One region of the Bacteroides sp. AM23-12 genome, then DNA from elsewhere that is predicted to be linked to it. Evidence: riboswitches for the same ligand, from Rfam matches in the RefSeq annotation. Region 1 holds a riboswitch; each other region holds the start of a gene.
The links. Region 1 has a riboswitch for cobalamin ahead of DW640_RS00300 (YncE family protein). Riboswitches for the same ligand answer to the same signal wherever they lie in the genome.
Positions count from the first base shown of each region.

Region 1 (10,854 bases):
TAGGTTCACCTTCATTAATAGAAGGAGTCCACGCAAATGTTCCATTTAATCCAAGCTTCCATGCTTTATCAATTGCAACTGCATAATCAGCCTGTACTTCCACGCCATAGGCGTGTACTTTTTTAAGATTAACGGGGGAATAAAATCCCTTCGACGTAGGTAGCCAAATAATCCAGTCGTTTATATGTTGATCGAACCAGGAAGCCGAACCGGATAATGTATAAACATTATCCTTATCCACAGAAAAGGACAGCCCCGTTTCGTAAGTAAATCCACTTTCATTATTCAATGCCGGATTGCCACCCGGCAAAAAATAAAGGTCATTCAATGTCGGAAAACGATAATTACGGGTAATAGAAGCCTTTGCCATTATATTGCCTCTTTTAGAAAGAACATAATCTACAAAAAAGGCAGGAATAACCGGTGCCCATTTAGTCCCGAACATCTCTCCCCGCAGGACCAATGACATACCCAACCGATTGACCGGCTGCCATTTCAATGAGACATTACCCGACAACTCAATACGTCCTTTATCAAAATAAACAATAGAATCATTCTTCCTTCCCTGACCATACTTATCGTTCTTATTATCATCTTTATTCAGATCTTTATCCAAACTATTCACCAAATGCTGATGAGCCGACACACCCGCCGTCAAAAGGAGTTTATCTGAGAAAAAATACTCTCCATCCAACTGCCCGTAGAAAGTATTGACTTTACTACGTGAACGGGTCATTGTAGCCATTATACCATTTCCCAAATCCCGCTTATAGTCGTACGCCAACCATGTATGCACATAACCTCCCCTTGCCGATACTTTCCAGTTTTCACGCGTATGATCCCATGATAAAACACTTCGCAGTGTATGTTCCCGTTGTCGGTTCTCGAAATCCATAAGATCACCCTGATCGGTCGTCAGTAATGCCAGTTCACGGTTAGAATCAGTATACCACGCATTCAGTCCGAAGCGATCACCTTTACCCGTATTGTAATATACCTCCTGTAAAATGTGCAGATCTTTGTATGCACCACTACGATTACGTTCTATGGGATAATACTGTTCGATTATATTATATTTATCATCATAAATATTCTCTTTCTTATCATGATTACGATATTTATAATCATTGGGCGACGACTGATAGACCGCCCGCGTCGAGATCTGCCAATGTTTATCTCCATACTTCAATTGCAGAAACTCATCGAAGGTACTAAATGAACCGATACCTTGAACATATTGCATTCCGAAGCCTTCTTGATGAGCAGGCACTGTAGATAATTTCACCAATCCTCCCAAACCACCACCAGCCATATTCACCGATGAAGTGCCATGCAGCAAAGAAGCGTCATCTATAAAATAAGATGGAATCATCGAAAAGTCAGTCATCCCCAACATTGGATTGTTGATACGCATACCGTTCCATGTTACCTGTGTATGCGAAGCAGACGTTCCCCGAAATGATACAGTAGAAAGCGTGGCACGTCCGTAGCTTTTTACAAAAATAGAAGAATTGAAAGTGAGTATATCCGCCATTGACAAGGCTATATTCTCCTTAAGCACAAGTGAATCAAATCTGGTCTGCTGTACGCCTATATCTTTCATCGGGCGCTTTCCTAAAATTTCCACTTCACGAATGACAATTCCCTTTTCCGCCCAATTCTTATTGTCGCTGCTGTGTTGTTGTCCACTCATTATAGATGGAAGTAATAAAAGAACTCCTACAAACTGCACTAATAATATATTTCTCCTCATATTCTTCTCTACCGATTACTTCCAACAAAATGCTCCGGGAATAATCCCTACATAAAACTCATCCACAAGTTCCCCATCTTTCGTATAGCGATAAATCATCCCCTGTTGCTGATAGTCAATAGCATCAGCCACATAGACATCTCCATTCTTCGGACTAACCGTCAGACCATAATACTTCGTATCACGATACTTGAGGAAAGGACGTACGGGGACACGCTCCGCATCAACAGACATACGCCAAATATCTTTGTTAATCCAGTAAAGTTCATCACCCGCACCATTAAGCTGTACTTCCGAAGGAGCATCTCCCAACTGAAACTTAAATTGTTTCTCTATCTTGAATGTTTCGGCATCAATGCAATAAAGCGATGGCTCCTCATACCCGTATGGACTTCCTTTATACCCTCCATCAGTAATCGTCCACATCTTGAAGTTCTTATCCATAACGAGAGAAGTAGGTTGTATACCTACAGTAAGCTGATCTACCACCTTGTCCGTTGTAGTATCTATCTTTAATATACGATTCTGATAAGACCAGCAATTTACATACACATATTTGCCATATTGTACCATCTGTTCTGTTGAGCCTGTTTCCATCGTCATATCCGGACATTCGATATATCCGGTTATCTGATAAGTTTTGGGATTGACAATGAAAATACGATAATCCCAAATCTGTGTGACATAGGCTTTTTCGTCCGAAATAAAATGAATGTAGCGTGGAGAAGTAAGTCCCGTAATGCGTCCCACTTCCTTAAATGTATTAATATCAATGGCAAAAATGACGTGAGAGTTGTTTACTACCACCCAACCGACATCATTACGAATAGTCATTGACTGTGCTACATCTCCCAACTTCATCGCATTAGCCCGATAGAATACTTCATTTTCTACCGTTTTCGTTTCCGGGTCATAATAAGATAAGGTAGCATTACCATACTGAAAGTTCCCTTCATTGGTAATGAAAAGACCGTCTCCCGTAGCTGAGAAATCCTCCATCTCACCATAATCCCATTTCATACAACCGATAAAAGCCGTCAGACAGAAGACAATAAATAAAACAGATAGTAAAATTCGTTTCATAATTAAAAGTGAGAAAAGGTTATTAACTAACTTGTCGCATCACTCATTAGACATCTGCCAGCAAATTATAATTTGCGACAAACATCAAACATAGCATTTGTACCGACCGGTTGAATGAGGAATCAATTGAATATAGGAATGAACTATACCAGTTGATTTCTACCCGAAACCCGCGGGTATAAATCTGCAGCGGCAAGGCAGGTCTTCTGACTCGTCCCCGTTTATCACGCCTTCCCAGTGATGTCACCAGTGGCAAAGAATGTGATAAACTCATCTCCCGAAAGAGAGGACTTACAGCAGCAGGTACTGTCCCGGATTTACACCGGATTCCCTTTTCATCGTTTTGGAAGGTTAGACAATTCCAAATACGAACCTTGCGGGTGCAAAGATACTATAATTATATTTCACGCCTCACTTCTCCCCTGTCTTTTTTATCAAGAACAAAAGATTAAAGACTTCTTCAAATTAGCACATTATGAGCAAGCAGATGAAAAAGAGAAAAGTTTGCCCTCTGTTCCTTCCTATCTTTCGGATAAAAACCGGATGACTCATCAAAAAGAGGAGGAATTTCTATTTTCACAAAAGCGGCTTAATATCAAAACCATCAATTTTCAATCATTTTAGCCTAGATTACAAGAATATGCAAGCAACAGCAAACAAAAGAAACTATATCTACGACATTTTATCATAAACTAAGCATCCATATCAAAAGAGCAAACAGCACAAAAAAGCATAATAACGTACAAAATAAGATTGCTTCTTAACCGAATTAACATTGCTTTATAAGCAAACTAAGATTGGTTTTAAACCAAACTGACCTTCCTTTAAAACCAAACCCGCCTTCCTTTAAAAGAAAATCAACCTACTTGGTCGGCAAAAGCTGCATATATAACCATTTTTCCTGCATAACGGCCTCCGCTTTCCGCATATTCTTGCATATAAGTAATCCATTTTTCTCCTATTTCAAGTATTTAGCTTCTATTTTCCCAATAGAAAATCTTAAAAACAGAACATTTGGAGATGGTGTCACTATACCATCGGCATAGTGACACTATCCTGCAAGTATGGTGACACTATCAGAGAGAGATAGTGTCACCATATCCAATTCCTCCTTTCCCACCCCCGACAACGTAATAAAAATTAATTAGTTAAAATAGACATATTATATAAAAAGATAACTATCTTTGCGGTCAAGAAGTTGGTTCTTCGTTGCTATAATAAGTTGTATTTCATTCGATTAAGATATAACAAAAGCTATCGAAGATTAAAAGGGAATGCCGTGTGAATCGGCAACAGTATCCGCTGCTGTATTTTCCCGTACTGCCCTTGAAGGACAGTACAGTTTGTAGCAATTTGTCACTGGAAATTTTCTCTGGGAAGGCGCTGCAAATAAGGGAATAAGTCAGAAGACCTACCTCCTTTCGGTTGGATTTTACTCCTGCGGCATACGGGAGGTAGTTCGTTGTCTTTTTCCACAGGCGCTTACCATGTGCGGACGGAAGAGGCTTCTTCTATATTTATACTTACCGGGATACTGACTGCCCAGCGTAAAATCCATTATCATTCCTGTTTGCAAACTAATTAAAAGTATGCTTATGATAAATGGATTTTTAAAAACAATCGCTAGCTTATTAATGCTATGTACTGTCGTGTCTTTCGCCTCCTGCCGGAACGACGGTGATGATGAAGAATTGGGTGGCGGGACAACAGGTCAACCACCGGTAATTACCTTCGACAACGGTACGGGAATCTACACAGTAAAGATTATGAAAAGCATCACAATCACTCCCCTAGTGAACGATGCCACCGATCCTGTATATACATGGAAAGACGAGAAAGGTAAAATAGTATGTACAGACCTCTCATACACCTATTCACCTAAAGCGGAAGGAGAAGTCTATTTCAAATTCCGCGTGGACGCCAAGAATGGTTATGCCGAAGAAGAACTGCGGGTAGATGTAGTGGAAAAAATGATACCTTCCGTATCATTGATTCCCGCCTACTCTACCTATATGGGAAAGAGCGTAACCCTCGAATCTTCCGTAAATTTCACTGAAGGAGCAAAGTACGAATGGGTGTCCATTGACGAAAGCGGTAAAACCAAAGAAACGGTCGGAACCGAAGCTACCTATACGTTTACCCCCACCGAAGAAGGACAATTCAGTTTCAAACTTACGGTTACCAACGAAGACGGTAGCGGGAATGCGTCGACTTCCGTACTGGTATCACCTGAGCCAGTGATGAATATAACCTTCAGCAGTAATCAACTAACCGTCCCCAAAGGTCGTGCTGCCTGTATAGCTCCCGTCATTACGGATACAACAACCCATGCAACCTACGTGTGGGAAGTAGACGAAGTAATGCAACAGGGAGAAACTGGCCCCACTTTTACCTTCACTCCACCAACAGCCGGAAGCTATGTGGTAAAAGTAACCGGAACAGATGGCGACATAATAAAAAGTGCTATCCAGACCGTAGTCTGCCTGCCGTCTGATGAAGCCAAATACTACCGCGCACCGTCAGCTGGTAGTTCGGACAGTAAAGTGAAAGTATACCACCTACGCCCTGCTCCGGGACAATTCATAGCACAGATTTCCGGACAGACCGAAGAAGAAGCCTGTCGTTACGCTGAGACTCGCATGAATGTACAAAACAATTATGTGTCTCTGGGTGCATGGGGAGGATATATCATCGTGGGATTCGACCACAGCGTATACAACAAACCCGATGTTAGCAGCAACGGAGGATATGACTTCGCTATCATAGGCAATCCCTTCGACGGTAGTTCCGAACCGGGTATCGTCTACGTCATGCAGGACGAAAACGGAGACGGACTGCCCAATGACACTTGGTACGAACTACGTGGCAGCGAAACCGGAAAGGCGGAAACCTATCAACACTATGCCGTCACTTACTACCGCCCGCCTACACACAATATGCCCCTGCAATGGATCGACAACCGGGGAAACTCCGGCTCCATCGACCTCAATCCTAACTTCCCGCTATGGATAAAGGAAAACAACTATACTTTATACGGTACCCGCCTGAAGCGAAATACAACCCGGACACCGGGCGGAATCTGGCGCAATGAATCCTATCCGTGGGGATATGCGGACAACTGGGGAGAAGACATTCTCGCCGAGGGCGACAATCACGATGCCGCACCCGTAGGCAACGCCTTCAAGATAGAAAACGCCATGTATCCCGACGGCACTCCGGTCAAGTTGCAATACATCGACTTCATCAAGGTGCAGACCGGCATACAATCCGTAGCGGGAGCCATCGGAGAGTTGTCCACCGAAGTATTCGGCTTCGTCGATTATAAGATGAGCGAAGCTCCTTCAAAGATAGATTAATAATCATTCATTATAAATTCACTTAATTTTTTAGACAATGAGAAAAGTAAATTACTGGAAAACCCTGTTAGTGGTTTTATGTACCGGATGCATCTTTGCAGCATGTGGCGACGACGACGATGAAAACCCGTTCACCGGAGTAGACAACAACTTCCTTAGTTTTTCACTGGAAAGCAATGAAAACGTATGGAAAGCGACGATTATAGACAATGAGATCACCGTAACGGTTCCCGAAGGAACTTCGCTCGATGGCGCGCAAGCCAGCTATACCCTTAGCGAGCAGGCAACTGTTAACCCCAATCCTTCTTCCGTTACCGCCTGGGGCGAAGAGCAACAATTCACAGTAACTTCCTACAACGGAACTACGCGTACCTATAAATATACAGTACGCTACTCCGCTGTAAGTGAAATCGGCACATTCATACTTAATTCGCAAGCTGATGTAGACGCTTTAGCCGACCACCATGTCACGGTTATCGAAGGCAGTCTGAGCATAGCTACAGTAGAAAATACAGAAGACCCCGTGATTAATCTGAACGGATTGGCAAAGATTACCGAAGTAATGGACGACATCACTATCGGGCAATACTATAAAGGTGAAAACCTTGCCGGACTGGCTAAACTGGAAAAGGTGGGAAGTATCAGCATGAGAAACAATAGCTCACTGACCGAGTTTGCACTCCCAAACTTGCTTTCTATCCGTGGAGAACTATTCATAGCAAACCCGGCAGAAAACAACATCACTTCTATAAAATGCCCGCAACTAACTACAATTCTAAAACAATGCTATATCCAAGCTCCCAACCTGAAAAGCTTAAATCTCAATTCGCTCGAAAGCATTCCGGGAAAAGGAGATAACAGTGATGGAGATGGTACATTCTCTCTTTATGGCAGCCAGCTTGTTTCATTAGATTTGCCGGTCTTAAAGCAGGTAGGAAAAAAGTTCACTCTATCGTTGGGAACAAAACATCCGGAACTCACCCAAATTAATCTACCGGAACTTATCTCCTGTAAAGAAGTATCTATTGGTTATGCAGATAAGTTAGAAACAATCAGTCTTCCCAAATTATCCACTCTTTCTTCTTTTAGCATTACTTCTTGTGCCAAATTTTCGAAGTTGAACGAAACCATTGCACCGTCCAATTTGGAAAAGCTAAGTGTATCACATTGTCCAAGCGTAACGGAATTGGATGCAAGTCAAAAAGACATCAACAGTATTTCTATCACTTATGTTGACAATAATTTCGTTCTAAAAGGAAAAGAAGAAATGGGAAGCTATGCATTCACAGGATATCAACTACCCAAAACAGAAGGAATCTCTACTTTTGCCAGTCTCACGGTTACCACTCCGCTTACTAATGTAGAACTTTCCGGTATTAAACAAGTTACAGGGGAATTAAGTTTCCAAGCTACAGCAAATGTGACATTGGAGTCAGTGAGTATGCCCGATTTAGAAACTGTAGGTAAATTCGCTACTGGAAATGACAATAAAAGATGCAACTTTCCTAAACTTACAAGAGTGACTGAAAGGTTATATATAAATATAGAAAAAACTGTAACTGACCTCTCTTATTTAAATTTTAAGAGTTTAGAGTCTGTAGAGTTTTTAGAAATGTATGGCAGCAGAAATACCAACATAACATCACTTGAAGACCTTTTGCCCAAATTAAAATCGTCAAATCGTATAAGTATTAGACTATTCACAGCTCTATACGATTTTAGTCTATTCAAAGATATAGCAGATGCAATGACAGAAGACGCCCAATGGTACGTACGTACTTGTGGTCCCGGAACAGTAACATTACAACAGATGCAAGAATCAGCAACCGGTGATTTTACACCGGATAATTAATCACTTAATAAATTACAATTATGAAAAAGAGCATTTTTTTCTTAGCAGCCAGTGCAATTATGTTTGCAATGGGCAGTTGTACTAATGATGTGTTGGACAATGTCCAGCAAGTAGACAGTTCACTTCCGCAGACACGTGCTACAGCGAGTAATGACTGGACGTATGCGTATGTACTTAGCGAAGGTACATGGCATGTAGCTCCTCCCTCATCTCCAGGAAACATTGTTCGCTATGATAACAATTGGACGAAAAAGTCTACCCTAGAAATTGGAGACACAGGCAACGACTTGATTCAATACGGATCAAAACTCTATTGTGCAGTAAGTGGTCACGACCTTACAGCAGATAATGGAGGAATATGGGTACTGAATGCCAAGACCGGTCAACTTCTCACACCTCAAATGAAACAATACGATGATGAAAAAACCGGGCACAAAGCTATGCCAAGACACTTGGCTGCTGCCAATGGAAAAGTATATATCAGCTTTTATTCAGGGGCAGTGATGTCTATCGACACCATGAATTATGCTAAAGTTAACTACCTAGAACTGGATGCGACCTATTCAGAAGGTATCTGCATCGGCAAAGACAACAAAGTGTATGTCTGCAATTCAGGCAATACTGATGACACCCAAGCTGGTGAAGGAACAACTATTTCCGTATTGCCACTTACCCTTGACGATGAAACTCAAATTACCGTTCCTAAAAATCCTAAGTTGATAGCAGCTTATTCAGCCAATAAGATGTACTTTAACGTACTGGGTGACGGAGGTATGCATTCTGCATTGTACAAATTCAATCCAACTACACCCAATGTAGCTCCAATATTAGTTACAGAAAAAGCAGGTGGATTTGCAATCGGCAGTCAATATCTTTATACAGCAGATATTGATTGGAACACAACTGACTATAAGACTATCATGCAAAAAGTACAATTATCTAATGATGATACTAGCGATTTCACTGATGATCCCGGATATATGTTCGGTTTCAGCGTAACAGTCAATCCATTCAACGGAGATGTATGCTTCGGTCAATCAATGGGAGACGCATTGTATATTTATGACTCCGCAGGAGGTGATTACCTAGATATGGTAAATACCGGCACAGCCAACGTGAACGCCGTAGTCTTCGTCAAATAACTTTCCGCATCAATATTGAAAAGTTAGATTCAATCCATTCACCTCCCAGCGAAACTTTCTCGTAAGGGAGGTGATTTTTCTTCTTTTTTACTACTTTTGTCCTCAGATAAAAACATCCGTATGAAATTTAAATCCATTATTTCAACTATCACGCTATTATGCCTCCTTTTTTTGGCAAGCTGCGTATACAATAAAAAAACTTCTTTGGAAGCATTCAAGCAAGACGTATACACGCCCGAATATGCTACCGGATTCAAGATACTGGGCGCAAAGAATGCCCAAAGCACCTTGATACAAGTATCCAACCCGTGGCAAGGAGCCAAAAATGTAACAATGTCCTACTTCATCTCCCGCAATGGTGAGCTCCCCCCCACAGGATTCACCGGACCGACCATCCCTGCCGGAGCCCAACACATCGTATGTATGTCTTCCTCCTACATCGCCATGCTCGACGCACTGGGACAAGTGGACCGCATCGTAGCCGTATCCGGCATTAACTACATAGCCAATCCCTACATCCTCGCCCACAAAGATTCTATCAAGGACATGGGCCCCGAAATAAACTACGAACTATTGCTGGGATTGAAACCGGACGTCGTACTGCTATATGGCATCGGTGATGCCCAGACAGCAGTAACAGACAAGCTGAAAGAACTCGCTATCCCCTATATGTATGTAGGAGAATATCTGGAAGAGTCACCGCTTGGCAAAGCCGAATGGCTGGTTGCCCTCTCCGAACTGACAGACAGCCGTGACAAAGGCATCGATGTATTCAGGGAAATCCCCAAACGCTATCAGGCACTGAAAGACCTCACCGCATCCGTAGAGCAACGCCCTACCGTGATGTTCAACACCCCGTGGAACGACAGCTGGGTGATGCCTTCCACCCAAAGCTACATGGCACAACTGGTCACTGACGCAGGAGCCGACTATATATACAAGGAGAACACCTCCAACAGCTCCGCCCCCATCGGCCTGGAAACTGCCTACGGACTGATACAAAAAGCAGACTATTGGATCAATGTAGGCACGGCATCCACACTGGACGAACTGAAAAACATGAATCCCAAGTTTGCCGATGCCAAATCTGTCCGTAATAAAACAGTTTATAACAACAACCTGCGGATAACCGCCACAGGAGGCAATGACTATTGGGAATCGGCAGTCGTACGGCCTGACGTCGTATTGCGTGATCTGATTCATATCTTTCATCCCGAACTTGTATCCGACTCAACCTACTATTACAGACACCTGGAATGAAGCAACCTCGTAGACACACCACTCTTTTATTCATCACTTTGGGAATAATCGCCGTAGTCTTATTATTAATAGACATGGCGACAGGGGACACTTATATCCCCATCCCCAAAGTATGGGCCGTACTGACGGGAGGCGAATGCGACGAGATGACACGCAACATCCTTCTCTCCATCCGCTTTATCCGGGTAGTAGTAGCAGGGTTGATAGGTATCGCCTTGTCGGTCAGCGGCCTGCAAATGCAGACCGTTTTCCAGAACCCGCTGGCAGACCCTTATCTGCTGGGAGTCAGTTCCGGTGCGGGACTCGGAGTGGCGTTGTTTATATTAGGTGCCCCATTACTCGGCTGGGCGGATTTCCCACTTTTGCAATCCGCCGGCATCGTAGGTTCGGGCTGGATAGGGACCGCCG
Region 1 is NZ_QTLF01000001.1:78,655-89,508, reverse strand. Features, by position in the region: gene DW640_RS00305 (TonB-dependent receptor) at 1-1,693, opposite strand, end outside; gene DW640_RS00300 (YncE family protein) at 1,769-2,836, opposite strand; cobalamin riboswitch at 3,015-3,228, opposite strand; cobalamin riboswitch at 4,060-4,270, shown strand; gene DW640_RS24280 (hypothetical protein) at 4,269-4,400, opposite strand; gene DW640_RS00295 (PKD-like domain-containing protein) at 4,432-6,192, shown strand; gene DW640_RS00290 (receptor) at 6,230-8,044, shown strand; gene DW640_RS00285 (hypothetical protein) at 8,065-9,186, shown strand; gene DW640_RS00280 (ABC transporter substrate-binding protein) at 9,307-10,446, shown strand; gene DW640_RS00275 (iron ABC transporter permease) at 10,443-10,854, shown strand, end outside.

Region 2 (10,854 bases), on a different contig from region 1:
CTTCTTTGGAAATCTCCAGAAACATATAGTTCAGCTTTCCGGAATGGATGCCTGCTTCATTGTCTTTGTACTTTTTGTTGGCGTACTGTTTGGATTTCTCGAAAGTGAGCAGTGACATTTCGTTCTGCGATTTGCCGACCATGGTAGAGTCCAGTTGTTCATCCGGGAAGAAGTCGTCGAGGTCTACATCACCGATCATCGTCGTTTCGAGGAAGTTCATGTCCTTATGAGAGTTGTCGGTGTAGTATCCTACGAACATATGCCCCGGTGTACGTACCAGTATCGGTTCGATATTGATAGCCCGAAGGAGCGAAGCGAACAGTACGCTGCCGTCCACACAGTTGATCTGCGACGATTCCAGCGCATCGTCAAAGGTGCGGACGCGTTGCGAGAAAACGACATTGCTCGAAAGGCTCGTATTGGATACGGAACTGTAGCGGAACTTACGTTTCTGTAAGATGTTCCAAAGTGCGTACACCTGCTTGTCTACCGCACCTTTGGCCGTGCTCTGGTAGCCCAGGAAACGATTCACGATGCGGGTATTCAGCGCTTCACGAAGCAGCTGGTCGATCATCGGATTCTCTTCGTTGACGTATGCGGCAAAAAAGATACTGGTATCGTAAAACTTCGTCCCGTTCGCCACATAACCCAACAGGCATTCATTGACGCTACGCACCGAAAACGTACGTACCCGTTGTCCCAAGTCTTTCCCGTTCATCTCCACTTTTACGGCTACGCTCACCGGTTCCGCCTGTGCGTTATTCTTCAGTGCCTCGTAATTCCAGATGATATCGGGATAAATAGTATATTCCGTCCTCGGCTTGTTCAGCACAAATTCCGACACGGAACGGGAAAAGAAAGGGGTCTCGGCAACCTCTATCCGCACTCGGCTGTAAGCAGTCCTTGACTTCACCCGAACGGCGATGCACGATTTCGGATTTCCGAGACAGGTAGAATCCGAAGGAGTAATCACCTGCGCGTCCGTAGTGGCTACCGACAGGATGGCCGACGGAAAGATATTTCCTCCCAGATCGTCTACGATCTCAAAGCCGGAATTAAAAGAAGTATATTTAAAGACGGAGATTCCCCCGATGAGAAGAAGCAGTACAATCACCCCTCCTACCACTTCGCGTCTATATCGTTTCAAGTCTATTTTTATCATGATCTGCAAACTGTGTATTTATTATCCTATCGCTACACAAAGATAACAAATAACAGACGGTTTTTCCTCGCATATCCCATAAAAACTTTCAAATATCATCCCGATGCCCGCATTCAGCGGAATGTAATACGATTGTAATATTTGTTTCATCCGCCCGTAACAAAGTCTTCTCATCTTTGTCCCGAAATAAAAAAAAGCTTAACTTTGTCATATCACATTAATACATATATCATATGAACGATTACCGTATTTTAGTTGTCGACGATGAAGAAGACCTCTGTGAGATTCTGAAATTCAATCTTGAAAACGAAGGTTATGAAGTGGATACCACCAACTCCGCCGAAGAGGCTCTGAAGATGGATATCAGCAGTTACCACCTGATTCTTCTGGACGTGATGATGGGGGAAATCTCCGGTTTCAAGATGGCAAACATGCTGAAGAAAGACAAGAAAACAGCCAGAGTGCCCATCATCTTCATCACAGCCAAAGATACCGAAAACGATACCGTAACAGGCTTCAATCTGGGAGCGGACGATTATATCTCCAAGCCTTTCTCCCTGCGCGAAGTGATCGCCCGTGTGAAAGCCGTACTGAGGCGTACCGCCACGATGGAGACGGAAAAGGCGCCCGAACGCCTGACTTACCAGTCACTCGTGATCGACATCACCAAGAAGAAGGTAAGCATAGACGACGAAGAAGTGCAGCTGACGAAGAAAGAATTTGAGATACTGCTTCTGCTGGTGCAGAACAAAGGACGCGTCTTCTCCCGTGAAGACATTCTGGCACGCATCTGGAGCGACGAAGTATACGTACTCGATCGTACCATTGATGTGAATATCACCCGTTTACGGAAGAAAATTGGCGAATATGGCAAGTGCATCGTTACCCGCCTGGGATACGGATACTGCTTTGAAGCCGAATAATCAAGAAGTATGAATCTACCTGTCAAGCAAAAACATTTCCTCTCTTTCAGCCGGAAGTTATTCCTTTCGGTGATCTCGCTGTTTCTGGTATTTGCCTTTTGTTTCATCGCCTACCAGTATCAACGCGAAAGAGAATATAAAGTCGAGTTACTCAACACACAGCTCCAGAACTATAACAGCCGCTTGTACGAACGGCTGAACAGTAATCCCGCCATCGAAGAAACGACTGAAAAGTATATCCGCGACCACGCATTGGAGGACTTGCGCGTCACACTGATCGACTTGCAGGGAAATGTGATCTATGACAGTTATCAGACTACCGACCAGCAACTGGAGAACCATCTCAACCGCCCCGAAGTTCAGAAAGCCTTGAAAGACGGAACCGGTTTTGACGTACGCCGCACCTCGGAGACCACCGGGCTACCGTATTTCTATTCGGCAACCCGCTACGGAGATTATATCATCCGCTCGGCACTGCCATATAATGTAAGCCTCATCAATAATCTGCAGGCAGACCCGCATTACTTATGGTTTACGGTCATTGTGTCGCTGTTGCTCATGGTGATCTTCTACAAATTCACCAACAAACTGGGAACTTCTATCAGCCAGCTCCGCGAGTTTGCCATGCGTGCAGACCGTAACGAACCGATAGAGATGGCGATGCAGTCCGCTTTTCCGCATAATGAGCTGGGAGAGATTTCGCAGCACATCATCCAGATATACAAGCGTCTGCACGAAACGAAAGAGGCACTCTACATCGAACGCGAGAAACTGATTACCCATCTTCAGATTTCGCATGAAGGGCTGGGCATATTCACCAAAGACAAAAAAGAGATTCTGGTCAACAACCTCTTTACTCAATACAGTAACCTGATTTCGGACTCTAACCTGGAAACGACAGAGGAAGTATTCGCCATCAGCGAACTGAAAGACATCATTCATTTCATCAACAAGAACCAGCAGCAACGCTCGCGGGGAAAAGACGAAAAGCGTATGTCCGTCACAATCAACAAAAACGGACGCACCTTTATCGTGGAATGTATCATCTTTCAGGACGCCAGCTTCGAGATTTCGATCAATGACGTCACGCAGGAAGAAGAGCAGGTACGTCTGAAGCGCCAATTAACCCAGAACATTGCCCATGAACTGAAAACTCCCGTAAGCAGTATCCAAGGTTATCTGGAAACGATTGTCAATAACGAGAATATCTCACGTGACAAGATAAATACGTTCCTCGAACGGTGCTACGCACAAAGCAATCGCCTCAGCCGGCTGCTACGCGACATATCCGTACTGACCCGCATGGACGAAGCCGCCAACATGATAGACATGGAGCGGGTAGACATCAGCGTACTGGTAGGGAACATCATCAATGAAGTTTCTCTGGAACTGGAAGAAAAGCACATTAGCATCGTGGATTCACTAAAGAAGGGTATCCAGATCAAAGGCAATTACTCTCTGCTCTACTCCATCTTCCGTAACCTGATGGACAATGCCATCGCATACGCCGGAACCAATATTCAGATAAACATCAACTGTTTCCGTGAAGATGAGAATTACTATTATTTCAGCTTCGCAGATACGGGTATCGGTGTCTCTCCGGAACATCTGAACCGCCTTTTCGAACGTTTCTACCGGGTGGACAAAGGGCGTTCACGCAAACTCGGCGGAACCGGTTTAGGGCTTGCCATCGTAAAGAATGCTGTGATCATACACGGAGGAAACATTTCTGCCAAGAATAATCAAGGCGGCGGACTGGAATTTGTCTTCACGCTGGCGAAAGAGAAATAAACAGCTTGGTTTTTCTTTATTCACAGTGCAGTCAAACAATCAGCCAATCTCCCAGATTCCGTTTCCCGGCATCAAAGGACACACCGACTTTCACCAGTCGTCTGCCATCCACAGTGTAGGGCAAAAGGTAACCTTTTTCATCAATCTGCTTCAGAGCGTCTTCGGCGGTGCCGGTGAGTTTAAATTCGAACACATAGATGTAGTCCGCAGTCTTTACTACTGCGTCGGCACGACCGATAGCGGTACGGACTTCCGCTTGCGTGAATTGCCCCATGAGTTTGAAGACGAGATAGAATACAACTTGATAATGACGTTCCGTTTTCTCGTTCAGTTCGTAAGGAAAATCAGCGAAGAAACAGGACAGACGAGTGAGGAAAGCTTCCGTTTCGCCCGTTTCCAGTTCATGCACAAACTTCCCGATATAAAAGGTGGTATCGGTGGATGCGACAGGGGTATAGAAAGGGGCGACAAAATTGAGGAAACCATATTTCACCTCTTCGTTAGGAAACCCCAGCGTATATGTACGAAAACGTTGGTCGAACGACTTTATAGTCAGGTATCCGCTTTGATAAATCATCGGAACAGGATTGGAGATATTCGCCCTGTCGTCACTCAATGAAGCAGAAGAGACTTCAATACCGTCCAATTCGCGAAGGTCAAAATTTGTCTTCTTTAGGATCTCTACCAGAAAAGTAGGCGTTCCGCTGGCAAACCAATAGTCACCGAAACGCGACTTAGCAAGGGCATTGAGCACACTGAAAGGATTGAACATGGGAGTAAATCCTTTCTCAGGAGTGAAGCGGTAACCGTCATACTGGCGGGTGAGTTGCTCTACGGCTTCGCCATAATTGGTTTCAGTCTGGAGAGCCAGTTCTTGCAATTCAGGCACAAAAACGGTTTCGATTTCCGCACGTGTCATGCCGCAAAGGGTGTTGTACTCAAGGTCAAAGCTGATATCATTCAACTGGTTAAGCGTGCTGAAAATGCCCATCTGCGCAAACTTCGTTACTCCGGTGATAAAGACAAACTGAAGATAAGGGTCAGCATCTTTGAGTACAGTATAGAAAGCGGTCAGCGTTTTACGGAAGTCTTCTTGCAAATCAGGTTTATCGAATGTCTGAAGCATGGGTTTGTCATATTCGTCTACGAGTACGACCACACGGCGTCCGGTCTGTTCGTATGCACGTCGGATAATGGTAATGAAGCGTCCGGAGTAGGTCATTGTGCCTTTATCTACTCCATACATCTCTTCCCAACTTTCCAGTTGCAGTTCAAGCATTCTTTCCAATCGTTCCCTACTGTCATATTTCTCAGCATTCAAGCTTAGGTGCAACACCGGGTATTCGAACCAGTTCTGCTCCAATTTCTCGATAGCGAGTCCTTCGAAAAGTTCTTTCTTCCCCTTGAAATAAGCTTCAAGCGTGGAAAGCAACAGGCTCTTCCCGAAACGCCGGGGACGACTGAGGAAATAAGGCTTCCCTTTCGTTACGAGACGATAGACCAGTTCTGTTTTATCGACATAAAGATATCCTTCCGAGCGAAGAAATTCGAAACTTTGTATCCCTATCGGGAGCTTACGGAGCGTTTTAACAGGTGCGTTCATATCAGCTTTTATTAAAAAATAACCAATGCTACGGGCAAAGATAACAAATTCGATGCAGATTCCACCCGAAGGGAAGAGATTATTTAGCCCTATTCACACAAAGTCGGCTGTATCGATAAAAAATACGAAGCCGCATATCCAGTTTTCAAAACTTACCGGAATATCGGTATGTTTTTTCACATAGTTTTCATACCTTTGCTTCCGAAAGTAAGTTTAAACCAACCAATTGTCATGAAAACAAACATAAGCCTTATACTCATTCTGTGCCTTCTTCTTGGCGCCTGTAAAAACGGGAATGCTTCAAGTCAAAGCAAAAGCGAAACACCGCAAGATACCATTAAGGCTATTAAGATGCCCGCCATCCCGCAAATGATGACAGCACCGGAACAACGGGCCGACTTTCTGGCCAAGCATTATTGGGACAATGTAAACTTTGCCGACACCAACTATATCCACCATCCGGAAGTAACGGAACAAGCGTGGGCAGATTATTGCGACTTGCTGAACCACGTACCGCTTGAAACAGCCCAACAAGCCATGCGCAATGTAATCGACCGGACCAATGTGGACAAGAAGGTGTTTACATATATCACCGACCTGGCGGACAAGTATCTGTATGATCCCAACTCCCCCATGCGTAACGAAGAATTTTATATACCGGTATTGGAAGCAATGATAGCCTCTCCTGTATTGAACGAAACAGAGAAGATACGTCCCCAGGCCCGTCTTAAGCTGGCTCAGAAAAACCGTATCGGAACCAAAGCGCTCAACTTTACTTATACCCTGGCCTCCGGAGCACAAGGTTCATTATATCAGTTGAAAGCGGAATATCTTCTGTTATTTATCAATAACCCCGGCTGTCAGGCATGCACAGAAACCATAGAAGGTCTGAAAAACGCTCCCATCATCAACCAGCTTTTACAGGAAAAGAAGTTGGTACTTCTCTCCATCTACCCCGATGAGGAACTGGACGAGTGGAAAAAGCATCTGAGCGAATTTCCCAATGAATGGATTAACGGATATGACAAGAAGTTCACTATCAAAGAAGAACAGGTCTATGACTTAAAGGCTATCCCGACTCTATATCTGTTGGATAAAGACAAGACTGTATTGCTTAAAGATGCCACCGCACCAGCCATTGAAGCATATCTAATGCAGCATCAATAGTTAACATGTAGTTCCAATATCAGTTCCAACCGTTGAAACAAAATGTTTCTGCCGCTCGGAACTAAAGTTTCATCCGCTTGAAACCAAAGTTTCTTCAGTTTGAAACTAAAGTTTCCTCTGCTTGAAACTAGAGTTTCATCCGCTTGAAACCGTTGGTTTCAACGCTTTGGAACTTTCTAAAGCAACTATCAATTAGAGTAACTTGACTGCATGACCGGAGTAACCCAACCGCATTAGTTGCTCCAATTCACCCGTTCTTTCAAGAAGCATTAACTCATTTATTGGCTACTAATAGATGAGTTATCAGCCTTTAATACCTGATTTCTCAATTATTAATAGTTGATATGCCAATCTTTAATAGTTGACGTATCAGACGTTAACATCCTACAAATCAACCTATAACACTACAAAACGTCACGTCATCCGATGCACCGGAGTGAGAGCAACCATTTGCTCTCATACCTGCCACCACACTTGCTACCACGCTTGAAACAGCGATGAATAAAGGGATACGCAGGAATTGTTAGAGCATGAGAGCAAAACTGCTGTTATTTTCTTTTTGGTAGAAACAAATAAACTATATATCTTTGTCCCCGCATTGGTTTGCGACTCTCATCACGAGGGAAGCGATTAAAAGGGAATCAGGTGTAAATCCTGAACAGTCCCGCTGCTGTAAGTTCCATAGATATGTTGCGAGCAATCTACTCAAAGCCACTGGAAAGAAAATTCCGGGAAGGCGCCCGCAACAGGAATAAGTCAGAAGACCTGCCATGTAAAATCCGTTTCACTGCTTTCGAGGAAAAAGCGTTGAATCTAATGACCCGGACATCCGTCTATCATTTCATTCATCACTCTGATTCAGAGAAAGTATGTACAAACTAATAGACTCTGCCAAGTTTATTATGTGTGTCCGGTCGAAGCGATTTCGCCCGGACACTTTGATGGACATATTTTATTTACTTAATATACAAAACATGAATTGTAAAAAGCTATTCAAAACGTTATTATTTATAATAACAACGCTTGTTATTGTGTCTTGCTCGAAAGACGATTGTGACCTGGACCACATTGACAAACTACAAGGATTACCAGCTCTGAAAGCCGGCACTTTCCCCGAAGAGGATTTGACACTCAATGTCGGAGAACAATATGTATATGCCCCTAAGGCAAGTAGTCCGCTGGATATATACTATCAATGGTATCAGAATGGAGAAGATATGTCGACCGCCCCTTCATTCACATTCAACGCCGAACATCCCGGCCGTTCCAAAGTTATTTTAGAACTCAGCAATGACTTGGGAAAAGTGACATTAGAAAATAAAGTGATGGTTCCGGGAGCGGATTACTCCAAAGGATGTCTGATTATCAATGAGGGATGGTTCGGACACGGATCCGGAAGTATTTCATTCTATAATTATGAGAAGAACAGCATTGAACACTGGTGCTATAAGAATCAGAATTTCGGAGATGTGCTGGGAGTTACCTCACAATCGGCTACTTTGTGGAATGGGAAGTTGTATGTCTGTTCAAAAGAAGATAATCAGTTGGTGGTGATGGATCCTAAAACTCTGTATGCTGAAAATAGCTGTGGCAAACTAGCTAATTATCAAGCTTATGAGTTTATCGGTTTGAATGACGATTATGGAATAATTACTCATGGAGGATATTTCAGCCGTATCAATTTAAAAACGTTTGAAACAATTACACTGGTATCGGTAGGAAATACGTATACCGGAACAGGTAGCGGAATCGCTTATAACGGAAAACTCATATTAAATGTGAACTCCTCCGGGTGGGGAAGTCCTAAAGTGTATACCATAGACATTGCAGAATTATGCTCACCCGATCTCAAGCCTACAGACAAAGTCGCATTCCAGGAATTAGATATTACAACCTATGGTGGTACTCGCTTTGTACAATGTAAAGATGGAAATATCTATACTGTAGAAACGACCAAAGACGGTAAAAACAATCTGGTAAGAATCAATGCTGATTTTTCTCTGGAAAAGGTTGCAATGCGTGACGATTATTCTCCCTCCTCGTTCGGTGCTTACAGAGAAGCCAGTTTCTGCGGCACTCCTGAAGGAATATTCTACTACATCGCAGGAGGAAAGATATACAAAGCCACTTTTGACGATCCCGCCCCTGAGGAGACACTGACCGAATACACCAAAGAAGGTTACGGATTCTATGGCGCAGGCATCCGCGTCAATCCAAAGACCAACGAATTACTGGCCATGTACCTGACCGGAGACTATCAGAAAAATCTTCTGGTAAGATTCAACGCCGCCACAGGAGAAAAGATATCAGAAATAGCATACGATGGCTATTATTTCCCGGCTACATTCATTTTTAACTAATAACAAGACTCTGAAACAAGATGAATAAACTATATACCACTTTATTAATAGCCTGCCTTGCAGCAGGTTTTACCGCCTGTAACGACGACGATTGCGAAGATTTGCACCTCGGCAATCTGGCACATTATCCGAACGTACTGAAAGGAACTTTCCCGACAGAAAGCCAAGTGTTGGAATTAGGAGAAACGTTGGAGATTACTCCGGAACTGCTTAATCCGGAAGGAGCCACCTATTCATGGCTGGTCAATGGAAAAGAGTATTCTACCGAACCGACCTTTAGTTACAAAATAGACAATCCATGTCGCGCGGACCTGTCATGTATCATCAAGAATAAATACGGAAAAGTAGAAATGAGCACAAGTTTCAGCTCTAACCACAACTTTTCCAAAGGATTCTTCTACGTAGCAGACGGAACATTCAATTTCTATGATACCGAAAAGAAAACTGCTTATCAAGATTGTTATGCTTCTTTAAATGCAGGAAAAACTTTGGGAATTGGTAACTACGACTCTGCAAATATCATTCACAGCAACGGAAAGTTCTATCTGCTTGTGGGCACCAGCACATCGAACCGAGATCATTTCTACATTGTCGACGCCAAGACTCTTTATTACGAAAACTCCGCTGTAGTAGGCGCAAACCTAAGCGGTCTGACCATTCTGAACGAACAATATGGATTAGTGACAGGAGATGGCATACGTCGTATTGACCTAAAATCACTTAACAATGTCAGGATCAAGAATGAGCGTCTGCTTTGTTTCTATAATAGCATAATCTACAATGGCAAAGTGCTGAGCAATGACACTTATAAAGATGAGTCCAAAGTGAAGTATTACGATGTAAACGAGCTAATCGCAGCTAAAGAAGGAGAAGCTCCTGCCGTTACAGAGCTAGATATCATTCAAAAACAGAAAATCAATTTTGTACTGGCTAAAGACGGTAATGTTTATACTCTTGAATCGGCTGATAACGGATGTAATATCGTAAAAATAAAGAATGACTTTACTTTAGAAAAAGTCTTTGCAAACTTCCAGCCGGCCAAGGGACCGTATCATTCAAGTCCGACCATAGGCATGGTAGCATCCGAAACAGAGAATATTATTTATCTGGTATCGACCGACGGAGCTATATATAAATATATTTTAGGCGATTCAGACTCTCTCAAAGCACCTTTCATTGCCGCAGAATCAGGAGTTTCAATTACTGCTCCATTGCAGCTGAACCAACAAAGCGGAGAACTCTATGTAACTTATACCGAAGAACGGAAAGATGAATCTAAAATCGTCGTTTACAGCAAAGACGGAAAAGTTCTCCACACAGTAGACTGTGGTGAGAGCGTTCCTTCACAAATATTATTCAATAACTAAACTAACATAGAAAAATGAAAAGATATTGGTATCTGATGGCTATAGCAGCCACTCTTTTGGCTTCCTGCAACAAAGATGAGGAAGAAACGGAAATTCAAGGATTCAAAGTGCTGGAATATCGTCCGGCACCAGGGCAGTTTATCAATGAAGGCTTCGACTGCCAGACAATGGAAGAAGCAAACGCTTATGCAGAAGAGCGCTTCAACAAGAAACTCTACGTCTCACTGGGATCTTTCGGCGGATACATCACCATTAAAATGCCGAAAGAAATAAAGAACCGCAAAGGATACGACTTCGGTATTATCGGCAATCCCTTCTCCGGAAGTTCCGAACCGGGCATCGTATGGGTATCCGAAGACGCTAATGGCAACGGAAAAGCAGACGACGTATGGTACGAGCTGAAAGGAAGTGACGAACCGGAACGCGACTATTCCGTCACTTACCACAGACCGGATGCAGCCGGAGATATCCCTTGGGAAGA
Region 2 is NZ_QTLF01000037.1:29,677-40,530, reverse strand. Features, by position in the region: gene DW640_RS20450 (hypothetical protein) at 1-1,162, opposite strand, end outside; gene DW640_RS20445 (response regulator transcription factor) at 1,396-2,085, shown strand; gene DW640_RS20440 (cell wall metabolism sensor histidine kinase WalK) at 2,095-3,876, shown strand; gene DW640_RS20435 (ATP-binding protein) at 3,908-5,479, opposite strand; gene DW640_RS20430 (DUF5106 domain-containing protein) at 5,711-6,646, shown strand; cobalamin riboswitch at 7,229-7,434, shown strand; gene DW640_RS20425 (DUF5074 domain-containing protein) at 7,621-9,006, shown strand; gene DW640_RS20420 (DUF5074 domain-containing protein) at 9,027-10,373, shown strand; gene DW640_RS20415 (hypothetical protein) at 10,388-10,854, shown strand, end outside.
Region 2: it holds a riboswitch for cobalamin, as region 1 does, so the genes downstream of both, DW640_RS20425 (DUF5074 domain-containing protein) here and DW640_RS00300 (YncE family protein) in region 1, are expected to answer to the same signal.

Region 3 (10,854 bases), on a different contig from region 1:
CTGCCGGACTGTGTATCGACAAAGAACTGATCGAAAGAATCACCGGCTACCCCCTCCTTGCCAAAAAAGACAAAAATCAGCGGAATGTCTGCAATTGCATTGAAAGTATCGACATAGGCACTTATGAAAGTTGCCTCAACGGATGCATCTATTGTTACGCCATCAAAGGCAATTACAACAGTGTGGAATATAACACTAAGAAACATGACAGGAATTCGCCTTTACTGATCGGGCATCCGGCAGAAGATGATGTAGTGAAGGAACGGGAAATGAAAAGTCTGCGAAACAATCAATATTCATTATTCTGAATCACGCCCGGACTCCAAATAATTCCTTCGCATAAGAGCAAAAAAAAGGCTATCTATCCCAGACAGCCAATCTTTGTTAACCTTAAATCTAATACTATGAAAAACACAGTACAAAGATACGGACTTTTGCCTCATCTCCAAATTTTCCGGCTAAAACGGGATATCTTATAACATGGTTTAATAGAATCAGAACCGCATTAACAAATAAGCAACTTCATGTTAACATTTAGCAGTCTTCTTAAATATTTAACCCATAAAACTGGATGAGATGCAAAAGTTTTCGAATCTGTTGCCGATTCCTATTAATAAGAGTTTACAGGCAACAACAAATCCATTCATTAGCTGTTAATTAGAGGAAGGTAATCATCAAATTCTCAACATATATGAAAAGATTTGAAAACAAAGTAGTCGTCATCACCGGTGCTGCCGGTGGCATTGGCGAAGCAACCACACGCCGCATCGTCTCCGAAGGAGGAAAAGTAGTCATCGCCGATCATTCGCAGGAAAGGGCCGACAAGCTTGCCGCCGAACTCACTCAAGCAGGGGCCGACGTGCGTCCCATCTATTTCTCCGCTACCGAACTCCAAAGCTGTAAAGAACTGGTTGATTTCGCCATGAAGGAATACGGTCAGATAGACGTACTTATAAACAACGTAGGCGGAACCGACCCCAAACGTGATCTGAATATTGAAAAGCTGGATATCGATTACTTCGACGAAGTATTCCATCTGAACCTTTGCTGCACGATGTATCTTTCTCAGCAGGTCATTCCCATCATGACCACTCACGGAGGCGGAAATATCGTAAACGTAGCATCTATAAGCGGACTGACAGCCGACGCCAATGGCACTCTCTACGGAGCCAGCAAAGCAGGTGTCATCAATCTGACTAAATATATCGCCACCCAAATGGGAAAGAAAAATATCCGCTGCAATGCCGTAGCACCGGGACTGGTTCTTACCCCTGCCGCACTGGACAATCTGAACGAAGAAGTACGCAACATATTTCTGGGACAGTGCGCCACGCCTTATTTGGGAGAACCCGAAGACGTTGCCGCCACCATTGCATTCCTGGCCTCCAACGATGCACGATACATCACTGGACAGACGATTGTGGTAGACGGCGGCTTAACCATTCACAATCCTACCGTTGAATTATCATAAATATACCCCGGACAGTACATCCTGCTTTTTATCATAAGAACGATTGGCTATCAAAAAGTATCTTACTCTTTGCTAATAAAGCCAGATGTACTGTCCATTTATTCTCTTTTTCATCCCCTCTCTTTCAACATACTCCAAAACAGTTCTTCATGACGCGACCAAAGAAACTTACTCCCTATCTGGAATGCAACATTGGTGGCTCATTGGCGGCTGCCAAAGAAACCAATGGCGGATTTTATCTTTCCCCGTCTGTAGGAGCACAAGTAAAGCTCACTCAAAAATTAAAAATGAATATTGCCTTAAGCTATGAAATACAGCAACTGGAAACGCTGAAACAGCGGACCGATGAATATTTCCATACCGAATTCAAGGAAGAACTGTCTCACCACTCCATCACCCTAAAAGTGGGATTAACTTACTAAAGAAGGAATTATTGCCAATTAATCAGTAGGATTGTCCAACAAATGCTAACTTTACGACGTTTTACATATAAAGAATAAACGGTATGATTGTAAGAACACTGCTGGATACAGACCTCTATAAGTTTACCACCTCGTACGCTTATATCAAATTATTCCCTTACGCAATGGGTACTTTCAGCTTCAATGACAGAAACGAAACTGAATATACCGAAGAATTTCTGGAAGCGCTCAAAAGCGAATTCAGCAACCTCAGCCGGTTGAGGCTTACGGAAGAGGAACTGGAATACATGACACGCAATTGCCGGTTTCTTCCGAGAGTCTATTGGGAATGGCTGTCTTCTTTCCGTTTTGATCCGGACAAGATCGATATTCATCTGGACACAACGGGCCGGCTGCATATTGAAGTCAGCGATTTTCTTTATAAAGTCACACTGTATGAAGTACCGCTGCTTGCCATCGTATCCGAAATCAAAAACAAGTTTTTCGGCAACATACCCGATATGAGCGAGATACTCTGCAAATTGTCGGAGAAAGTGGAATTGTCCAATCAGCATCAGCTCCGCTTCTCGGAGTTCGGCACGCGGAGAAGATTCTCAATCGACGTGCAGGAGACGGTGATCAAACGTCTGAATGATACGGCCAAATACTGTACCGGAACTTCCAATTGCTACTTTGCCATGAAGTACGGCATGAAAATGATGGGAACTCATCCGCATGAGTGGTTCATGTTTCATGGGGCACAGTTCGGATATAAGCACGCCAACTATATGGCGCTCGAAAACTGGGTAAATGTATACGACGGAGATTTGGGCATTGCGCTGTCCGACACTTATACTTCAGGAATATTCCTGAGCAATCTCAGCCGCAAGCAGGCCAAGCTATTCGACGGAGTACGCTGCGATTCTGGCAATGAATTTGATTTTATTGATAAACTGGTAGCCCGCTATAAAGAACTGGGCATTGATGCCACTACCAAAACAATCGTCTTTAGCAACGCTCTCGACTTCACGAAGGCACTGGAAATTCAGGAATACTGCAAGGAGAAGATTCGCTGTTCCTTCGGAATCGGTACCAATCTAACGAATGACACAGGATTTGCCCCTTCCAACATTGTCATGAAACTCACGCAATGCAAAATGAATGTCAATCAGGAATGGAGAGAATGCATCAAACTATCGGATGACGAGGGAAAACATACAGGCAGTCCGGAGGAAGTACAGGCTTGTCTGTACGAACTAAGGCTGGCGAAATAAAGACCGCTCTGAACAGAAAGCCGGGGTACGGGCATAAAAAAAGGAGCAACGCCTTGCTCCAACCTTTGTTAACCTTAAATCTAATACTATGAAAAACACAGTGCAAAGATACGTACTTCTGTGTTATTAGCAAATTATCCAAATAAAAAAGTATGTTTTATAACACGATTTAAAACTTTCATAGAAAAACATCCCTTTTTATTAATACTTTTTCAAGATTTAAACTCTTTGACCGCTCTTCCCAATCTTTCCAGCGTCAGTTCACCGGATTGTCTCCAGAGCTGTTCACCTTTTCTGAAAAGAATGAATGTGGGAGTGGATTCAATGGTATAGAAATTAGCGAGATCACTTTCCTCGTCTACGTCCACCTGTACTACCTCGACTATCCCTTCCATCTCTTTCTTGAACTCTTTTATCAAAGGCTGCATACGCTGGCAGTGAGGACACCACGTTGCATAAAATTCTGCCATTACCCAGTCATCACCCGCCAGTTTCTCTCTGTTTCTCGTATCACGAGCTATTTTCTTTTCTTTCATATCGATTCTCCTTTTAATTAATTAGTGGGAGTCTTAACAATACAAAAAGAGGAAGGTTTAACGCATAAACATTAATACACAGAGATTTAGTTCTATTGGAAAAGTAAAGGAGAGGAAATATCTGCCGGAGTATTCATTGCACAAAACTGAAACTTTCGTGCAAAAACAGAACACAGTATTCAATATTTATTTATCTTTGCCCCCCGAAATGGTTCGGAGTCCGTGTCCAACGGATGACGATTAAAAGGGAATCGGGTGTAAATCCCGTACAGTCCCGCTGCTGTGAAGCTCTATACAATGTCTTATTAATGAACTAATTTATCGCCACTGATGTTATTTTGGGAAGGCACTATAAGACAAGAGTCAGTCAGAAGACCTGCCACTTCGCGTAAAGCGTTCTTCTGCCTCGTGGGTTAGGAGAAAGAACATCATTTGTTAAGCCCCAAATCAAGAAAATACTGTGTTTCTGTCGGATGGACTATGTCTGTGAAGATGGGAAGGCATTAAATAAGTATGTACTTAATTGAGTAAAGTATGATAAAAAAAATCTTAGTAGCCAATCGCGGTGAAATTGCCATAAGGGTGATGCGCTCCTGCCGGGAGATGGAGATAACGAGTATCGCAATTTTCTCCGAAGCAGACCGGACCGCGAAGCACGTGCTCTATGCAGACGAAGCTTATTGCGTAGGACCGGCAGCATCCAAAGAGAGTTATCTGAATATAGAAAAAATCATCGAAGTGGCAAAGGAATGCCATGCTGACGCTATTCATCCGGGATATGGTTTCCTGTCCGAAAACGCGACTTTCGCCCGACGCTGTCAGGAAGAAAATATTATTTTTATCGGACCGGACCCCGAAACGATGGAGGCAATGGGCGACAAGATATCCGCCCGTATTAAAATGATCGAGGCAGGGGTCCCTGTCGTTCCCGGCACACAGGAGAATCTGAAAAGTGTGGAAGAAGCCGTAGAACTCTGCAACAAGATCGGTTATCCGGTGATGCTGAAAGCATCTATGGGCGGCGGCGGAAAAGGTATGCGCCTTATCCACAGTGCGGAAGAGGTGGAAGAGGCTTATACAACTGCCAAGAGCGAGTCACTTTCTTCTTTTGGCGACGATACCGTTTACCTGGAGAAGTTCGTGGAGGAACCTCATCACATTGAATTTCAGATTCTGGGTGACAAACACGGAAACGTGATTCACCTGTGCGAACGCGAATGTTCCGTACAGCGCCGCAACCAGAAGATTGTGGAAGAGACGCCATCGGTTTTCGTGACTCCCGAACTGCGTAAAGATATGGGTGAAAAGGCGGTAGCCGCGGCCAAAGCGGTCAACTATATCGGTGCAGGCACGATTGAGTTCTTGGTCGACAAGCATCGCAATTATTACTTCCTCGAAATGAACACCCGTCTGCAAGTAGAACATCCGATAACGGAAGAAGTGGTCGGAGTGGACTTGGTGAAAGAGCAGATCAAAGTTGCCGACGGACAAGTGCTCCAGCTGAAACAGAAAGATATCCAACAACGCGGCCATGCCATCGAATGCCGTATTTGTGCCGAAGACACGGAAATGAACTTCATGCCGAGCCCGGGAATCATCAAGCAGATTACAGAACCGAACGGAATCGGTGTTCGTATCGACAGTTACGTTTACGAAGGATATGAAATCCCGATCTATTATGACCCGATGATCGGCAAACTGATCGTATGGGCTACTAACCGCGAATATGCCATCGAACGGATGCGCCGCGTACTCCATGAGTATAAACTGACAGGGGTAAAGAACAACATCAGCTACCTGCGTGCCATCATGGACACTCCGGACTTTGTGGAAGGCCATTACGACACAGGCTTTATCACCAAGAACGGCGAGCATCTGCAACAATGCATCATGCGCACCAGCGAACGTGCCGAAAACATTGCCATGATTGCTGCCTACATGGATTATCTGATGAATCTTGAAGAAAACAGAGGTGACGCAACGGACAACCGTCCCATCAGCAAATGGAAAGAATTCGGTTTGCACAAAGGTGTACTTCGTATCTAAACTAAAAACAGCATTCAATTATGGAAATTCATATAGGAGACCGCGTAGCGGAAATAGAGCTCGTCAGCAAGGAAGACAATAAAGTGGTACTTACCATTGACGGAAAACCGTTTGAAGCAGATGTTGTGATGGCCGAAAATGGCACCTGCAATATTCTGATGGACGGTCGCAGCGCAAACGCACAACTGATTCGCCGCGAAAACGGTAAAAGCTATAAGGTAAATACGCATTATAGCAGTTTCAATGTTGAAATCGTGGACAGCCAGGCAAAGTATCTGCGTATGCGCAAGAAAGGCGAAGACGAACAGAACGACCGCATCACTTCCCCAATGCCGGGAAAGGTGGTGAAAATCCCTGTTACGGCAGGACAGGAAATGAAAACGGGAGATACCGTCATCGTCATCGAAGCCATGAAAATGCAGAGCAACTACAAAGTGACTTCAGATTGCCGCATCAAGGAAATTCTGGTTCAGGAAGGCGACAACATCACCGGTGACCAGACATTAATAACATTAGAGCCGATTGTATAATACTAAAAACGGATTGCATCATGGAAGAAATAAATAAAGCATACGCCACGTTCCAGGAACGTGACCGCATCGCTTCCCTCGGTGGGGGCGTGGAAAAGATTGAAAAGCAACACGAAAGCGGAAAGATGACTGCCCGCGAACGCATCGAAATGCTGCTCGACAAAGGTACTTTTGTTGAACTGGACAAGTTGATGGTTCACCGCTGCACCAACTATGGCATGGACAAAAACAAGATTCCGGGAGACGGCATCGTATCCGGTTACGGAAAGATTGACGGGCGCCAGGTATTTGTTTATGCCTACGACTTTACAGTCTACGGAGGTTCACTGTCTGCTTCGAACGCGAAAAAGATTGTGAAAGTGCAGCAACTGGCATTGAAGAACGGTGCTCCGATAATTGCGCTGAATGATTCCGGAGGTGCACGTATTCAGGAAGGAATTGAAAGCCTTTCCGGCTATGCGGACATTTTCTATCAGAACACAATGGCAAGCGGGGTGATTCCTCAGATTTCGGCTATTCTTGGTCCGTGTGCCGGAGGCGCCTGCTACTCTCCTGCCCTCACCGACTTCATCTTTATGGTGAAAGAAAAGAGTCACATGTTTGTGACAGGTCCGGATGTGGTAAAGACTGTGATTCACGAAGAGGTAAGCAAAGAAGAACTGGGCGGTGCCATGACACACAGCAGCAAAAGCGGTGTCACTCACTTTATGTGCAATACCGAAGAAGAACTGTTGATGAGCATTCGCGAACTACTTTCCTTCTTGCCTCAGAATAATATGGACGAAACGAAAAAGCAGAACTGTACTGACGAGACCAACCGTGAAGATGCCGTACTCGACACCATCGTCCCCGCAGACCCGAATGTACCATACGACATGAAGGATATCATCGAACGGGTAGTAGATAACGGCTATTTCTTCGAAGTAATGACTAACTTCGCAAAGAATATCATCATCGGTTTTGCACGTCTGGCAGGCCGTTCGGTTGGTATTGTCGCCAATCAGCCGGCCTACCTTGCCGGTGTTCTCGACATTGACGCCAGCGACAAGGCAAGCCGCTTCATCCGTTTCTGCGACTGTTTCAACATTCCGTTGATTACTTTCGAAGATGTGCCGGGATTTCTTCCCGGATATACGCAGGAGAACAACGGTATCATCCGCCACGGTGCTAAAATCGTTTATGCGTTTGCCGAAGCTACCGTTCCCAAACTGACAGTCATTACCCGCAAGGCATACGGTGGCGCGTATATTGTGATGAACTCCAAACAGACAGGTGCAGATGTGAACTTCGCTTATCCGAGTGCGGAAATCGCAGTCATGGGTGCGGAAGGTGCGGTAAACATCCTGTTCCGCAAAGCGGATGCAGAGACAAAAGATAAAGAACTGGAAGCCTACAAGGAAAAGTTTGCCACTCCCTACCAAGCTGCCGAACTAGGATTCATCGATGAAATCATCTATCCGAGACAAACCCGCAAACGTCTGATCCAGGCACTGGAAATGACAGAGAACAAGATGCAGACGAATCCGCCTAAAAAACATGGAAATATGCCTTTATAAGTTATAGGCGATTACCTATAATAAAAGAGACTGTTTCAGTACAGGTGCCCCCACCTGTTTCTGAAACAGTTTCTTTTTTCATATAAAAAGCAGAAATGCTTTCACGCAAAATAGATAAAACTTTATACCTTTGCAGTATTACATTATGAAAAACCTGAAAATATGATTAACCTGAAATGTACATTTGCCGTCACGGCCGGATTGTGCTCATCTTTGGCCTATGCACAAAACCAACCGCACATTATCTTAATTATGACCGATCAGCAACGTGGCGACGCCATGGGATGCATGGGTAATGAATCTGTAATCTCCCCCCATCTGGACGCTTTGGCAAGCGAAGGAACGTTGTTTATGAACGGATATTCTTCGTGTCCCAGCAGTACCCCTGCCCGTGCCGGACTGTTGACCGGACAGTCTCCCTGGCATCATGGCTTGTTAGGATATGGCAAAGTTGCCCCCAAGTACAACCACGAAATGCCTCAGATGCTGAAAGATGCTGGATATTATACCTTCGGTATCGGAAAAATGCACTGGCATCCGCAACGAATCAAACACGGTTTCGAAGGAACGCTGCTGGATGAAAGCGGACGCCGGGAAGATCCGAATTTCATCAGTGACTATCGCTTATGGTTTCAAATACAAGCACCGGGAAAGAACCCGGATGAAACCGGAATCGGATGGAACGATCACGGAGCAGCTACCTATAAACTGAAAGAAAGTCTGCACCCTACTTATTGGACCGGTGAAATGGCTTGTCAGATGATACAGAATTATGATAACGGCAATCAGCCTTTATTTCTGAAAGTTTCCTTCGCCCGTCCCCACAGCCCGTACGACCCGCCTCAACGCTTTCTCGACATGTATAAGGATGCACAGGTTCCCGATCCCGTCATTGGTGACTGGTGTGGGAAATACGCTAAAGAACTGGACCCCGAAAAAGCAGCCAAAGATGCTCCCTACGGCAACTTCGGAAATGAATATGCACGTCACTCCAAACGCTATTATTATGCCAACATCACTTTCATAGACGAACAGATAGGGCGTGTCCTCCAGACCTTAAAAGACAAGGGGATGTATGATAATTCCCTTATCATTTTCGTTTCCGATCATGGAGATATGATGGGAGATCACTACCACTGGCGGAAGACTTACCCGTATGAAGGATCTACGCACATACCTTATATTATTAAATGGCCAGCCAAAGCGCAAGTCGTTCCCGGTAAGGTGGATAATCCCGTAGAACTTCGTGACCTGCTGCCAACTTTCCTCGAAATAGCGGGAACCTCCGTTCCCACCGACATAGACGGACGCTCTCTGCTATCTTTGGCTAAAGGCACAGAAACGGAATGGCGCAAATACATTGATCTGGAACATGCCACTTGCTACAGTGATGGCAACTATTGGTGTGCCTTGACCGACGGAAAGATTAAATATATCTGGTACTTCTATACAGGTGAAGAGCAATTGTTTGACCTTGCCAAAGATCCTAAAGAACTGCATAATGCTGTGAACGACAAGAAATATAAAAAGCTGCTGGCAGGCATGCGTGCAGAAATGATCCGCCACCTCAGTGAACGGGGAGAGGAATTTGTGAAAGACGGTCAATTGGTTGTCCGCAAAAAAACGATGCTTTACGGTCCTAACTATCCGAAAGAAAAGCGATAAATATAGCCTGCCCGGATGAAACGCATCACTTTCGCCACAAATTGTATCTATCATACAGATAAAATGGGAAGTTCTCAGTGACTGACACTTAATTTATCCGTCTAAGATTGTACAATTTGCGGTGAAAGTGATAATAAGTATTTTGCAAGGAGACGTTTTTCCCTTACATCTGATGATTTCTCCTACATCAGATAAGGAGTGAGATACTTCACAAGGAAATATCCGCCGACTACCAGCCACACATAAAGTAAAAGAGCCAGTACGAAAGGTTTGGCTCCGGCCTTTCTGAATTTATCGATGCTTGTTTCTGTCCCGAGTGCCGTCATAGCCATTGTCAGCAAAAAGGTATCCAGTGTGTTAATACCTGCCACCAACTGCGCAGGAAGCAAATCAAAAGAATTGAAAGCGATGACACCCATAAAGCCTATTGCAAACCAGGGCACCGCAATCTTCTGAAACTTCTGTCCTTTCTGCACTTGTCTTTTCCGCGCTCTCGCCACCAGATAGGTAGTAATCAGAAGCACAGGAACCAACATCATCACACGAATCATTTTCACTATGATGGCAGAATCCGAAATACCGTTTCCCATCGCGTCTCCGGCACCTACTACATGGGCAACCTCATGCAGAGTAGCCCCCGTATAAATCCCCATCTGATCGGGAGTCAGTGCACAAAGTCCGTTCCGGTACAAGAAAGGATACAGAAACATGGAAATAGTACCGAAAATCACGACAGTAGACACGGACACAGCCGTTTTATATGGCTTTGCCTTGATGGTCGATTCAGCCCCCAGAATAGCGGCGGCTCCACAAATTCCACTTCCGATGGAAGTAAGCAATGCGATTCCACGGTCCATCTTCAGCAGCTTACCAAGATAGATGCCGCCACAAATAGTCACAGCCACAATAATCACATCGATCAGCATAGCCGGCAACCCGATAGCCATCACATCCTGAAAAGTCAATCTGAAACCATATAAAATGATACCGATACGCAGAATCTTCTTCGAGCAAAACTGGATACCCGGCACCCACGTTTCCGGAAGGTGGTTTCGCAGACTATTGGCATAAAGCATACCCAAAATGATACCGACAATCATCGGACTGAAAGAAATACTTCTTACAAAAGACATCTCGCCAATATAAAATGCAGCACAAGAAAATAATGCTATCAACAGGACACCGTGCAGCATGCTGCTTCTCTTTTCATTGAACATAAATGATTTGATTTAAGTGATACTTAATTATTTCTTTTTTGCAAAGGAAGACATTTTCCGGCAGACTGAATCACAGAATTTTATTATGTCGGATAATCCCTGGTTATAACCCCAAAGCGGTTATAACAAAAAAACGGCACCTCGATTCACATCGCAGC
Region 3 is NZ_QTLF01000006.1:51,053-61,906, reverse strand. Features, by position in the region: gene DW640_RS08045 (DUF1848 domain-containing protein) at 1-308, shown strand, start outside; gene DW640_RS08040 (SDR family NAD(P)-dependent oxidoreductase) at 692-1,471, shown strand; gene DW640_RS08035 (hypothetical protein) at 1,621-1,893, shown strand; gene pncB (nicotinate phosphoribosyltransferase) at 1,977-3,146, shown strand; gene DW640_RS08020 (thioredoxin family protein) at 3,359-3,682, opposite strand; cobalamin riboswitch at 3,875-4,081, shown strand; gene accC (acetyl-CoA carboxylase biotin carboxylase subunit) at 4,217-5,728, shown strand; gene DW640_RS08010 (acetyl-CoA carboxylase biotin carboxyl carrier protein subunit) at 5,749-6,258, shown strand; gene DW640_RS08005 (acyl-CoA carboxylase subunit beta) at 6,279-7,814, shown strand; gene DW640_RS08000 (arylsulfatase) at 7,977-9,479, shown strand; gene DW640_RS07995 (YeiH family protein) at 9,662-10,696, opposite strand.
Region 3: it holds a riboswitch for cobalamin, as region 1 does, so the genes downstream of both, accC (acetyl-CoA carboxylase biotin carboxylase subunit) here and DW640_RS00300 (YncE family protein) in region 1, are expected to answer to the same signal.